DNA from 3 places in the Streptomyces sp. NPDC102360 genome. Region 1 is predicted to be linked to each of the others. Evidence: riboswitches for the same ligand, from Rfam matches in the RefSeq annotation. Region 1 holds a riboswitch; each other region holds the start of a gene.
What was found. A riboswitch is a leader RNA that binds a small molecule or an ion and turns the genes downstream of it on or off. The one in region 1 is predicted to bind cyclic di-AMP.
Positions count from the first base shown of each region.

Region 1 (4,185 bases):
AGACACGGGACTGCGCGTTCGTCCGGTAGAAGACCGCGACGTCGCCCGCCAGCGCGTCGCCCGCGTCCGTGAGCCGGTCGATCTCGTCGGCGATGAACTGCGCCTCGTCGTGCTCGGTGTCCGCGACGTAGCCGGTGATCTGGGCGCCGGGTCCCTCGTTGGTCCAGAGGTTCTTGGGGCGGCGCGACTCGTTGCGCTCGATCACCGCGTTCGCCGCGCTGAGGATCGTCTGCGTGGAGCGGTAGTTCTGCTCCAGCATGATCGTCTTCGCGTTCGTGTAGTCCTCTTCGAACTGCAGGATGTTACGGATCGTGGCGCCACGGAACGCGTAGATCGACTGGTCCGCGTCACCCACGACGCACAGCTCGGCCGGGTCCGCGTCCTCGCCCTCGGTGGGGCCGACCAGTTCCCTGACCAGCGCGTACTGCGCGTGGTTCGTGTCCTGGTACTCGTCGACGAGGACGTGGCGGAAGCGGCGGCGGTAGTGCTCGGCGACGTCCGGGAACGCGCGCAGCAGGTTCACCGTCGTCATGATCAGGTCGTCGAAGTCCAGCGCGTTCGCCTCACGCAGGCGTGCCTGGTACATCGCGTAGGCCTGGGCGAGGGTCTTCTCGAAGCCGTCGGCAGCCGTGCCCGCGAAGTCCTCCTCGTCGATCAGCTCGTTCTTGAGATTGCTGATCTTCGCGCTGAAGGACTTCGGCGGGAACTTCTTCGGGTCAAGGTCCAGGTCGCGGCAGACGAGCGCCATGAGCCGCTTGCTGTCGGCGGCGTCGTAGATCGAGAAGGAGGACGTGAAGCCCAGCTTCTTGCTCTCCCGGCGCAGGATGCGGACGCAGGCGCTGTGGAAGGTGGAGACCCACATGGCGTTCGCGCGCGGGCCCACCAAGTCCTCGACGCGCTCCTTCATCTCGCCCGCGGCCTTGTTCGTGAACGTGATCGCGAGGATCTGGCCGGGGTGCACTCCGCGCTCGGCGAGCAGGTACGCGATGCGGTGCGTGAGGACGCGGGTCTTGCCGGATCCGGCGCCCGCGACGATGAGCAGCGGGGCGCCGCCGTGCACGACGGCCGCCTGCTGGTTCTCGTTCAGCCCCTCGAGGAGGGTGGCCGAGTCGAGGACCGGGCGCGGGGCGCCGTCCCGATAGTGCGCGTCCCGCTCCGGGGGCACACCGAACAGCCCGTCCGGCATCGGCTCCGGGGCCCCGTCGTCGTACTCGGGGTCCGGGGGCGGCGGCGGGGGCTCCTCCGCACTGTTCTGGAGGCCGGTCAGGAAGCTGTCGTCAAAGAGGCTGCTCATCGCTCTACGAGTCTAGGCCGCCCCACTGACAACCCGCGGCCCCCTTGGAAATCCAAGGGGGCCCAGAGGAAGAGATCACGAAAATGTATCGGGCATATCGAACATCAACCTTCACAGCAGCCACACGAGTTGGCTACGGTGCAGCCGGGCAGCCCGTCCCCCCGCCCGCGGAAGTCGCGGCGAACGGGCAGCCCCCGCTGAGTTCCGTACGCCGCGAGGCAGGGAACCGGGGACCCAACCGACCTTGGGGTGAATCGGTCAGCCGACCGTAGGGCAGCCTTCCACGTACCACGCCCGAACCCGACAGCTAACCCGGTAGGCGGACGACGGAAGGAGTCGCCTGCCTTGGCGTCGCACCGCAAGCCCCGCAGCCGTTCCCGGATGACCGGCGGCCTTCGCACGACCCCGGCGGTCGGCATCACGACCGCCGCCCTCACGTCCGTGGCCCTGCTCTCGCAGACGGCGCAGGCCGCGCCCGCGCAGCCGTCGTCGAAGCCGCGTCTCGAAGAGGTCCAGCAGAAGGTCGACACCCTGTACCGGCAGGCCGAGGTCGCCACCCAGAAGTACAACGGCGCCAAGGAACGGACCGACTCCAAGAAGCACCAGGTCGACAAGCTCCTCGACGATGTCGCGCAGCGCACCGAGGACATGAACACGGCCCGCCAGAAGCTCGGCAGGTACGCCGCCGAGCAGTACCGCTCGGGCAGTGTGAGCGACACCGCGACCATGTTCCTCGCGGACGACCCGGAGGACTACTTCTCGCAGCGCCAGCTGATGAGCCGGCTGACCGACGAGCAGAAGAAGTCGATCGACGACTATCAGAAGCAGACACGCGAGACCGCGAAGAAGCGCACCGAGGCCCAGTCGAGCCTCGAGGACCTCACCGACTCGCAGGCCGAGCTGAGGTCCTCGAAGGAGACCGTCCAGACGAAGCTCTCCGACGCGCGTCAGCTGCTGTCCAAGCTGACCGCCGAGGAGAAGGCGCGGCTCGCCGCGATCGAGAAGGCCAAGGAGGAGGCGGCCCGCAAGAAGGCCGCCGAGCTGGCCGCCGAGCAGAAGGCCGCGGAGGCGGCGAAGCGGAAGGCGGCCGAGGAGGCGAAGGAGCAGGGGCAGTCCTCCGGTTCCTCGGGCTCCTCCACCGGCTCGGCGGGCTCATCGGACGCCTCGTACGCCACCAAGGCCGCGCAGGCGCTCGCGTTCGCCAAGGCGCAGGAGGGCAAGCCGTACGTGTGGGGTGCCACGGGACCGGACTCGTACGACTGCTCGGGTCTGACGCAGGCGGCGTGGAAGTCCGCGGGGATCTCGCTGCCGCGGACGACCTGGGACCAGGTCGAGATCGGCAAGACGGTGCCGCTCTCCGATATCCAACCCGGTGACCTGGTGTTCTTCTACGACGACATCAGCCACGTGGGCCTCTACATGGGCGACGGCATGATGGTGCACGCGCCGAAGCCGGGCGCGGTGGTGCGCGAGGAGTCGATCTACTACGACGGCACGTCGTCGATCCACAGCGTGGTGCGGCCTGCCTGAGCCCCGTCGGTGACGCCTGTGACGCCTGTGACGCCTGTGATCAGGTCCAGAGCACCGCGATGAAGATGTTCGCGACGGTGAGCGCGCCGACCGTCGCGAACAGGCCCTTCTCCGCCTTCTCCTCGTCCCGCTTCACATAGACGATGCCGAGGATCACGATCAGGACCGCGAGCTTCACGCCGATCTTGATGTTGTTCACGGTGGAGCCGTCGGCCTGGTTGAGGCCGACCAGGGCGACGCCGGTCACCAGCATCGTCAGCGCGCCGTGCAGCATCGCCTTGTTGAAGCGGGCCGCGCCCTCCTTCATCGCCGACATCTGCGTGAGGAAGCCGCCGAGCAGCGAGGCGATGCCGATGATGTGCAGACCGACGAAGAGGTTGATGAGTACGTCCATGGGGCCGGAGCCTACTTGGGCCCGTTTCGGGCCACTTCGGAGGCCCGGCTGTCACTCTCTGCCACCGCCCGTAACAAATGGGCCAGTTGCGAACAATCGGCCACCAACCCGTTACGCCGAGGTTTAGCGTCCTTGCTCAGGTGACCGGCTCCCCACCGCCGCCCGAACCAGGGGCGGCAGTCGGACACCCCCGCCGAGAAAGGTCCGGCGGCGACCCGCTCCCCCTGTGCGGGCCGCCGCCGGACGCGCGACCGGGGGCCGTGCGTTTCGGACGGCCGCCCAGAGGAGGACCTTGTGCCGGCAGCGCACCGCAAGCCCCGACCGCGTTCGCTCAGCGGTGGCACGGGCCGCACCGCGGCCACCCTCGCCCTCGCCTCCGCGGCCACCGTCACCGCCCTCGACGGCGGGGCGGCGCACGCGGAGCCCGAGCTCAGCCCCACCCAGGTGCGGGCCAAGGTCGACAAGCTGTACCAGGAGGCGGAGGTCGCCACCCAGAAGTACAACGGGGCGAAGGAGAAGGCGGACGGGGCGCGGAAGAAGGTGGACGCGCTCCAGGACGAGGCGTCCCGGCGCACCGAATCCCTCAACTCCGAGCGCGAGAAGCTGGGTTCGGTGGCGGCCTCCGAGTACCGCACCGGAGGCGTGGACCCGTCGGTCCAGCTGCTCCTCTCCTCCTCCCCCGACGCCTACCTCGACAAGGCGTCCCTCACGGAGCGCATCGGCGCCCGGCAGGCCGCCTCGGTCACCCGCGTACAGGGCGAACTCCGCGAGATCGACCAGCTGCGCGGCGACGCCGACGGCACACTCTCCGAACTCCGCGCCAAGAAGGCCGAGTTGGAGGACAACAAGAAGAAGGTGAAGCGAAAACTCGCGGAGGCACGCCGCCTCCTCGACCGCCTCACCCCTGAGAAGCGCACGCCCACCGCCACGCAGAGCGGACACGCCTCGCGCTCGGCGGAACGCGCCG
Region 1 covers NZ_JBIWLG010000009.1:102,508-106,692, forward strand. The annotation lists gene pcrA (DNA helicase PcrA) at 1-1,294, opposite strand, end outside; cyclic di-AMP (ydaO/yuaA leader) riboswitch at 1,480-1,632, shown strand; gene ACIRHA_RS30005 (NlpC/P60 family protein) at 1,640-2,824, shown strand; gene ACIRHA_RS30010 (hypothetical protein) at 2,865-3,218, opposite strand; gene ACIRHA_RS30015 (NlpC/P60 family protein) at 3,513-4,185, shown strand, end outside.

Region 2 (4,185 bases), on a different contig from region 1:
CCGCGCCGCTTGGGATCAACGCGTCAGGACGCCGCCTCCAGGTGCGCCTTCACCGCGTGCGGGTCCACGAAGCCCTTGGCCTGCACCCGGTCGCCGGAGGACTCGCCGCGCAGTCGGCGCCCGATCCACGGCACCAGGAACTCCCGCGCCCAGTGGATGTCGTCGCGCCGTACCTCGAACGTGCCGCGCTGCGGCAGCGGCGGCCACGCCTGCTCGGGGTCGGCCGGCACCTCGACGCCGAGCGCCTGGGCGGCGCGCAGCGCCACCCGCGTGTGCCCCTCGGGCGACAGGTGGAGACGGTCGCCGTCCCAGGCCCTGCGGTCCTGGATGGACTTCAGGGACCACAGGTCGAGCATCAGGCAGCCGTGCCGGTCGGCGATCGCCCGCACATGCATGTTGTACGTGGCGATCTTGCCGCGCAGGTGCTTGAGCACGGCCACGTCACGGGTGTCGAACCCGGTGGCCACCATGACGGTGCCCGCCGCGTCGGCGAGCTTGGCGACGGCCTTCTCGAAGCGTTCGGCCACGTCGTCCGGGTCGGTGCCGGGGCGGATGATGTCGTTGCCGCCGGCGACCAGGGTCACCAGGTCGGGAGCGAGATCGACCGCCTTCGGGACCTGGTCCGCGACGATCTGGTCGAGGAGCTTGCCGCGCACGGCCAGGTTCGCGTACTGGAAGGTGTCCTCGGGGACACGGTCGTCCAGGAGGACGGCGAGCCGGTCGGCCCAGCCCGCGAACTTGCCGTCGGGGCCGGGGTCACCGACTCCTTCGGTGAAGCTGTCGCCCACGGCCGCGTAGGACCGGATCGTGCCGTTGAGTGAGTCCGTGAGTGCTCTCGATTCGTTTGCCACGACCACACATCTTTCACCCTCGGCTGTGACCTACGCGACCGTAGCCAGGGGTTGACGTGTGGTGAGATAACCCACTCGCCACCTGGGGAATAAGCGTGGAATAAGCGCACGAACGCATTTCGGCGCCCGGGGAACACCCCGGGCGCCGAAGCGAGCGGGCCGCCGAGCGGCCCCTACGTCACGTCTCAGGCGTTCACACCGTGCTCGCTCAGGTACGCGATCGGGTCGATGTCCGAGCCGTAGTCGGCGCCCGTGCGGATCTCGAAGTGCAGGTGCGGGCCGGTGACGTTGCCGGTCGCGCCGGACTTGGCGATCTCCTGGCCGACCGTCACCGTGTCGCCCTGGGCGACACCGATCGAGGACAGATGGCCGTACTGGGAGAAGTGGCCGTCGGCGTGCTCGATGACGACCTCGTTGCCGTACGCGCCGCCCGAGCCGGTCGAGACGACGGTGCCGTCGGCGACCGACTTCACGGAGGTGCCGGTGGGGATCGAGTAGTCGGCGCCGGTGTGGCTGCCGCTGGACCACATGGAGCCGGAGTTGCCGTAGCCGGTGCCCTTGGCGCCGTCGACCGGCGCCGTGTAGTCGCCGGAGGCGGGGGTCTTGGCGCTCGTCTGCGCGGCGGCGGCGCCGCCCTCGGAGCCGGAGTCGCCCTCGGCCGCGCCGCCGAGGTCGAGCTTGACGCCGATCTTGAGGTGGTCCGCGTTGGAGCCGACGGCGTCCTTGTTGTCCTCGTACAGCTTCTTCCAGCCGCCGTCGACGTCCTGCGCCTTGGCGATCTTCGAGAGCGTGTCACCGGCCTTGACGGTGTACGTCGTGGTGTCGGCGGTACCGCCGGACGTCGCGGCCTGCGCGCCGGTGGCGCCCATCAGCGGGAGCGCCACGGCGACTCCACCGGCGGAGGCGACGGCGGCGACACGGGCGATGCGCTGGGAGGTCGAAAGGCGGTGCTTTCCCTTTGCGGGCATGCTGAATTTCCTCTCCGTCGCCTACGAGGTGAGCTGTCGGGTTCGGGCTGGAGATGCCCGGCCGTGCCCGGGGTGCGGGCGCGGCTTCACCCCTAGCCGCTTCGGGAAATCCCTGCGCGGCGTACTGCGTGTGGGTCCCCCGCTCCTGCCGTGACGGGTAGTCGAAAGGAATCCGGACGGCGGCAGGACTAGGCGTTCCGACCGGATTGATTGGTGACCGTAGGCGAACCGCAATGGCTACGACAAACCCCGAATTCACCTGCGGCGGCAATTCCTTGGATTTCTGAGGCGGCCCTGCGTAACCCTGCGTCGACCTTCTTCGCTTTACCAACGCCATACCTTCGGGGATTACTGGGGAGGCAATCCGGGCCACCCGGCACGCAGCGTCACGAACATGAAGCCGGTCACGCACAGGCCCACAAGCCCCTCCGATCCATGCACAGTTGACACAGAACGGGGCGAATCGGACAGATGGTTGCCTGGGGAACCGATGTCGTATCGTCAGGAGCGCGCCCACCGGCGACCCAACGCCGGTGCACCGATTGGGAGGAGCCCCTGTGACGCAGCACGCACCGTCCACCGAGCCCGAGCTGACCGGAGTGCGCAACTTCCGAGACGTGGGCGGCCTGCCCACCGTGGACGGCCGGCGCGTGCGCCAGGGCGTACTGTTCCGCAGCGGCCACCTCGCCCACGCCACGGCCGAGGACTCGACCTTCCTCTCCTCCCTCGGCCTGCACACGGTCTTCGACTTCCGCAACAGCGCGGACCAGAAGCTGGAGGGCGCGGACGTCGCGCTGCCCGGCGTGCGCAATCTGAACCTGCCGCTCAACGACCCGGCCGACGGCGCCGAATTCTGGGCCATGGTCCGCGACGGCGACATCAATCAGCTGCGCCAGATCCTCTCCGAGGGCCGCGCGGCGAACCGGCTCGTCGATTCCTACCGCACCATGATCAAGGAGCGCACCGCCGAGCACAGCCGCGTGCTGCACTCCCTCGCCGAGGACAGCCTCCCCGCGCTGATGCACTGCGCGGCCGGCAAGGACCGCGCGGGTCTGTCGATCGCGGTGACGCTGCTCGCTGTGGGCGTGGAGCGCGACGCCATCGAGGCGGACTACCTCAAGTCCAACGAGAAGCACCGCCGCTACAACGTGCGCCGCACCGCCACCGCGAAGGATGCCTACTCCCCCGAGATCATGGAGCTGCTCAGCCCGCTCTTCGACGCCCGCATCGAGTACCTCAACGCGGGCCTCGAGACCATCGACGAGCACTGGGGCGGCACGGACCGCTACCTCGAAGAGGGCCTGAAGCTCACCGCGGCGACGCGCGAGCGGCTGCGCGAGCGCCTTCTCGACTGACCGCCGAGCGCCGTCCCCTGGTGCCGGGCGGCGCCGGGCGTCACATGGCGCCCGTTGCCGCGCACCTCTCCGAGGTCCGCCGTCACCCCTCCCTGTCGCGAAGTGCCGCGCGGGCGGGGAGGGTCACGGCGAGCAGACCGAGACACACCGCGCTCGCGGCGAACGTGCCGTACAGCAGCGGCGGTATGTACGGGGATTCTCCCGTCATGCCGCGCATCATCGGGGTCAGCGTGATCATCGCGATGGCGGTGCCGAGCAGCACCCCCGCCGCCGACACCAGCAGGCTCTCCCAGCGGAGCATCCGCAGCACCTGGCGACGCGTGGAACCGACGAGGCGGAGCACGGTCAGTTCGCGACGGCGGTCCAGGACCGTCATCACCAGCGTGTTGACCGCCGCGACGGCGGCGAAGCCACCCAGGACCGCGGCCATCGTGTAGTTGGACCAGGCGCCCATTTCGCTGTCCACGCTCCGCGCGACGGCGTAGCCCGAGGCGTCGGTGACCTTGCCGAGTGCGGTGAGCGGCCCGGCGTCGCCGCCGCGCACCAGCAGCGTGCTGTCGAAGCCCGATGTGACATGTCCGGCGAGGGAGGCGCGGTCCATCGTCACCGCCGCCAGGCCAAGGCCCCGGCCGTATACCGCGGCGACCTGCGGGCGGGCCTTCGTGCCGTCGGGGAGACGGAGCGGCAGCCTGTCGCCCACCTTCACCTTCACCTTCGCCGCCGTCGCGAGGGTCTTGTCGATGGCGATGCGACCCGCGCCCACGCGGTCCAGGCTGCCGCGGCGCACATCCAGGTCCTGCACCTTGGCGAGCTCGCCGCCCGAGCCCGAGATGCCCTGGGCCGCGGTCGCCTGCAGCGAGGTCTCCCCTCCCAAGTCGACCGGTACGAGCACCTGCGTGTCGAGCAGGCTCACGGCCGCGTCGACACCGGGAGCGCGGGCCGCCCGGTCGGCGGCGCCCGCCGGCAGGCCTGCCGGATCGGTGACGGCGTGGTCCGCCGTGATGCCCGCGC
Region 2 covers NZ_JBIWLG010000002.1:112,887-117,071, forward strand. The annotation lists gene ACIRHA_RS10130 (SGNH/GDSL hydrolase family protein) at 24-806, opposite strand; gene ACIRHA_RS10135 (peptidoglycan DD-metalloendopeptidase family protein) at 1,037-1,819, opposite strand; cyclic di-AMP (ydaO/yuaA leader) riboswitch at 1,823-1,993, opposite strand; gene ACIRHA_RS10140 (tyrosine-protein phosphatase) at 2,377-3,174, shown strand; gene ACIRHA_RS10145 (ABC transporter permease) at 3,257-4,185, opposite strand, start outside.
Region 2: another riboswitch for cyclic di-AMP. It lies ahead of ACIRHA_RS10135 (peptidoglycan DD-metalloendopeptidase family protein); the one in region 1 lies ahead of ACIRHA_RS30005 (NlpC/P60 family protein).

Region 3 (4,185 bases), on a different contig from region 1:
TGGCTCGCCCCGCCGGATCCGTTCGCGCTCGGCTCGCTCAAGGCGCGGCGCCTGGCCCGCGACTTCGCCACGCACTACGGAGGCCGGGCGGCCGCGACGGCGGTCGCCGAGTACGAGGACCACGCGACGTCCCTCGCACTGCTGCGCCACCGCGGCCGCAAGGGCAGGGCCGGCGCGGACTACGTCGTACGGGAGCGGGAACTCCTTGAGGCGCTGTGGGCGCGGCGCCACTACGCGCGCCCGGCGCTCGCGTACGGCTCCCAGATCGCGACGCCGATGTGGCTGCCCCCGGTGTACGCGGTCCCACTGGCGCAGGGACCCGCGTACACCTACGACAACAACCCGTACCGCTACTGAGACGCCGCCGTGAGCCGGTCGAGCTCCGGCTGCGTCAGCTCCACGTCCGCCACCGCGAGCAGCGCCGGGAGCTGTTCGGTGTTCCGCGCGGACGCGATCGGCGCCGTCACCGTGGGCTGCGCGGCGAGCCAGGCGAGGGCGACCGTGGCGATCTCGGCGTCGTGCGTCTGCGCGATCTCGTCGAGCGCGGTGAGTACCCGCTGCCCGCGCTCGGTCTCCAGGTGCTTGCCGGCGCCGGCGGCCCGCGCGCTGTCGACCGTCACGCCCGGCCGGTACTTTCCGGTCAGGAAGCCGGACGCGAGCGCGTAGTAGGGAACGGCCCCGAGGCCGCCGCGCGCGGCGACGTCCTGCAGCTCACCCTCGTACGTGTCGCGCGAGACGAGGTTGTAGTGCGGCTGGAGCGCGACGTAACGGGCGAGGCCCTCGCGGTCGGAGAGGTCGAGGGAGTCCTGGAGGCGCTGCGCGGAGATGTTCGACGCGGCGATGTGGCGTACCTTGCCCGCCTTCACCAGCTCGTCGAGGGCGCCGATGATCTCCTCGACCGGGACCTCGGGCTTGTCGTAGTGCGTGTAGTACAGGTCGATGTGGTCGGTGCCCAGGCGCTTCAGGGAGGCGTCGGCCGCTGCCTTGATGTTGGCCGCGGACAGGCCCTGGAACTCGGGGTGCTGGCTGCCCTTGGTGGCGATGACGACGTCGTCGCGGCGGCCACGCGAGGCCAGCCACTTGCCGATGACGGTCTCCGACTCACCGCCCCGGTTGCCGTCCACCCACGCCGAGTACACGTCGGCGGTGTCGATGAAGTTGCCGCCCGCGGCGACGTACGCGTCGAGCACCTCGAAGGACGTGGCCTCGTCGGCGGTCCAGCCGAACACGTTGCCACCCAGGGACAGCGGGAAAACCTCGAGGTCGGAGGTGCCGAGCTTGCGCAGAGAAGGAGAGGAAGTCATGCCCCGACTCAACACCCGTACGGAATACGGTATTCCGCGATCACGCCGGAAATCGCCTCAAGAGACCCAAGCGGCCCAGTAATGGGCAAACCGGCAGCCCAGGCGTCGGGGGGTGAGCGCCAGGACTGCCGGAGTTCACCGGCTCAGAGCCCGCGAACAGGCTCTCAGGGAGAGGCTCTCAGGGAGAGGCTCTCAGGGGGTGAGGCCCTTTTCGCGCAGCCACGATGCCGGGTCGACGCCGGTGGACTGCCCGTCGGGGTGGACCTCCAGGTGGAGGTGCGGCCCGGTGACATTGCCCGTGGCGCCCACGCGGCCGATGACATCGCCGGTGCTGACCTTCTGGCCCGCGCTGACATTGAGCGAGGACTGGTGGCAGAACCACAGCTCCGTGCCGTCGTCGAGGGTGAGCACCGTGCGGTAGCCGTACGCGCCTGCCCAGCCGGCCTCCGTGACCGTGCCGGAGTGGATGGCGCGGATCGGCGTACCGGTGGAGGCGGCGAAGTCGAGGCCCGTGTGGTACCCGGAGGACCACATGGAGCCGGGCTGGCCGAAGGTGCCGGAGAGCGTGTACGAGGCGACCGGGAGCTTGAAGCTCTTGGCCAGCTTGGCGAGGCGCTCGGCCTCGGCCTTGCGGCGGGCCTCCGCCTCGGCCTTCTTCTTCTCGGCGAGCTCCTTGGCCTTGGCCGCGTCCTGCTTGGCCGCGGCCTCGGCGGCGGCCTGCTTCGCGGCGGCCTCCTCGGCGGCCTGCTTGGCGGTGGCGTCGGCCGCGTCCTGCTGCGTCTCGGCCTGCTGCATGATGCGGGCCCGCAGCGCCTCGCCGGCGCCGGTCTGCCCGTCGGCGGCCTCGGCCTGAGTGATACCGGCGCCGCTCAGCGGGGAGGCCGTGGCGCCGGAGTCCGCGTCGGAGTCCGAACCGTCGGACATCAACGAGCCCACGCCCGGCAGCGACTTGGCCTCGGGCAGCGAGTCCTTGACCGCCGACAGGTCGGGCATGGATATGTGGACGGCAGGCTTGCCGCCCTGTGCGGTGGCGATGCCGCCCGCGCCGACGGCGGCGACCACACCGACGCCGAGAACGGTGGAGCTGCGCGCGAATCCACCACGGCGGCGGGCTACGCGATGCCTGCCGCGGACGGAGGAGACGGACTCCTCGGTGGGATTCCACTCCTCCCAGGTCTCCTGCTCGACACCGAAGTCGTCTTCGGGTCCATAGAAGAAGTCTGGGGCAGGCCGGTTCGACGCCACGGGGGCGCTCTCCTTTCCTTCCTTCTCGCCTACCGGGTTAGCTGACGGGTTCGGAGCAGGAAGGTCTCCTACCGACATCGCGAGCTTCAACGATGTCCGATTCACCCCAAGTTGATGGTTCCCCGGTTCCCTTGCGGGATTAAGCGTGTGCGCACGGAGCCATCTCTTGTGACGGCTGGGACGACCGCGCTGCGTTATCGAACGTTAATAGACAGCAGACAGTAATTCCAAGCGCTTCCCACTGATCGTTCACGACTCTGGCCAGGACTTATCGGGACACCAGGGGGCGGATCGGGGCGAGTTGATCGCTCACCACAAACGTCCATCCAACTGATGGTGCGTCAATTGTTATGCGGAGCGACGCCGTTCGACTACGGTCGGCTACCACAGGTAACAACGATCAAGGAACTCAGCCCCGCCGCACGGCGAGCAGCGCCATGTCGTCCTTCGTCCCGTCGCCGGTGTGCGCGCGGACCTCCGCGGCGAGGGACGCGAGAAGTTCCTCGGGCCCCGGGAAGACACGTCCGGAGAGCCGGGCCGCCGGATCGTAGAAGCGGCCGCTCGCGTCGCGCGCCTCGGAGAGCCCGTCGGTGTAGAGCAGCAGCGTGGCCGCGGACGGGAACGCCGCCTCCACGGCCCGGTCCGGCCAGCTGCCGAGTTCGCTCATGCCGAGCGGCAGCGCCGCCTGGCACGGGTCGAGTGCGCGCACGGTGCCGTCGCCGAGCAGCAGCAGCGGGCTGGGGTGACCGCGGTTGAGGACGCGGACGAGCTCGACGCCGTGCGGGATCTCGACGAGCACCGCGGTGGTGAAGCCCTCGAAGTCGTCGATGCCGCTGCGCCGGGTGCCCTCGCGGGCCAGGGCCCGCTCCAGGCGCTGGGCGACCGCCTCCAGGGAGCCCTCCTGCTCGGCGGCCTCCCGGAACGCGCCGATGACGACGGCGACCGCGGCGACCGCCCCCATGCCCTTGCCGCGTACGTCGCCGACGATGATCCGGATGCCGTGCGGGGTGTCCTGGACCGCGTACAGATCACCGCCGATGAACGCGTCGGCCTGCGCCGCCTCGTAGCGCGCCGCGATCACGAAGCCGCCGAGCCGCTGGGCCGGCCGGGGCAGCACCGCGAGCTGCGCGGCCTGCGCGATCTCACGGGCGGAGGCCAGCTGCTCGTAGCCGCGGTACACGATCCGGTTGATCACACAGGCCAGGAGGCAGACGGTGGCCACGGTGACGATCTCGGTGACGAACACGGAGTCGAGGTTCCCCGTGTAGCGCAGGTGCACGGTGACGATCGCCCCGATCGACACGACGCCCGTCAGGATCGTCGCGCCGAGCGAGAAGAAAGGGGCGGCCACCAGAGGCGCCGCGCTGAACAGGGGGGCGCCGGGGAAGCCGCTGGGGGTGACGTACTCGTAGATCGCGCCGCCGATGACGAGCAGCAGGGGCAGCATCCGCAGGAAGAGACGGACGCTCACGGGGTCGGAGCCGTGCCGCCCCCGTCTCCCGCCGGTGCCTCCTGTTCGCTGCCCCACCACTCGTCTCCTGCCGTTCCCTGCCAGCTTCCGGCGTCTCACCAAGAGTTCCCGCACGGGGGCGCGGGGGCGAGCAGGGGTGGGCCGTACGGGTGGGGAAAGTGACGT
Region 3 covers NZ_JBIWLG010000004.1:533,149-537,333, reverse strand. The annotation lists gene ACIRHA_RS20850 (PrsW family intramembrane metalloprotease) at 1-357, shown strand, start outside; gene ACIRHA_RS20845 (aldo/keto reductase) at 351-1,304, opposite strand; gene ACIRHA_RS20840 (M23 family metallopeptidase) at 1,497-2,549, opposite strand; cyclic di-AMP (ydaO/yuaA leader) riboswitch at 2,561-2,705, opposite strand; gene ACIRHA_RS20835 (PP2C family protein-serine/threonine phosphatase) at 2,959-3,996, opposite strand.
Region 3: another riboswitch for cyclic di-AMP. It lies ahead of ACIRHA_RS20840 (M23 family metallopeptidase); the one in region 1 lies ahead of ACIRHA_RS30005 (NlpC/P60 family protein).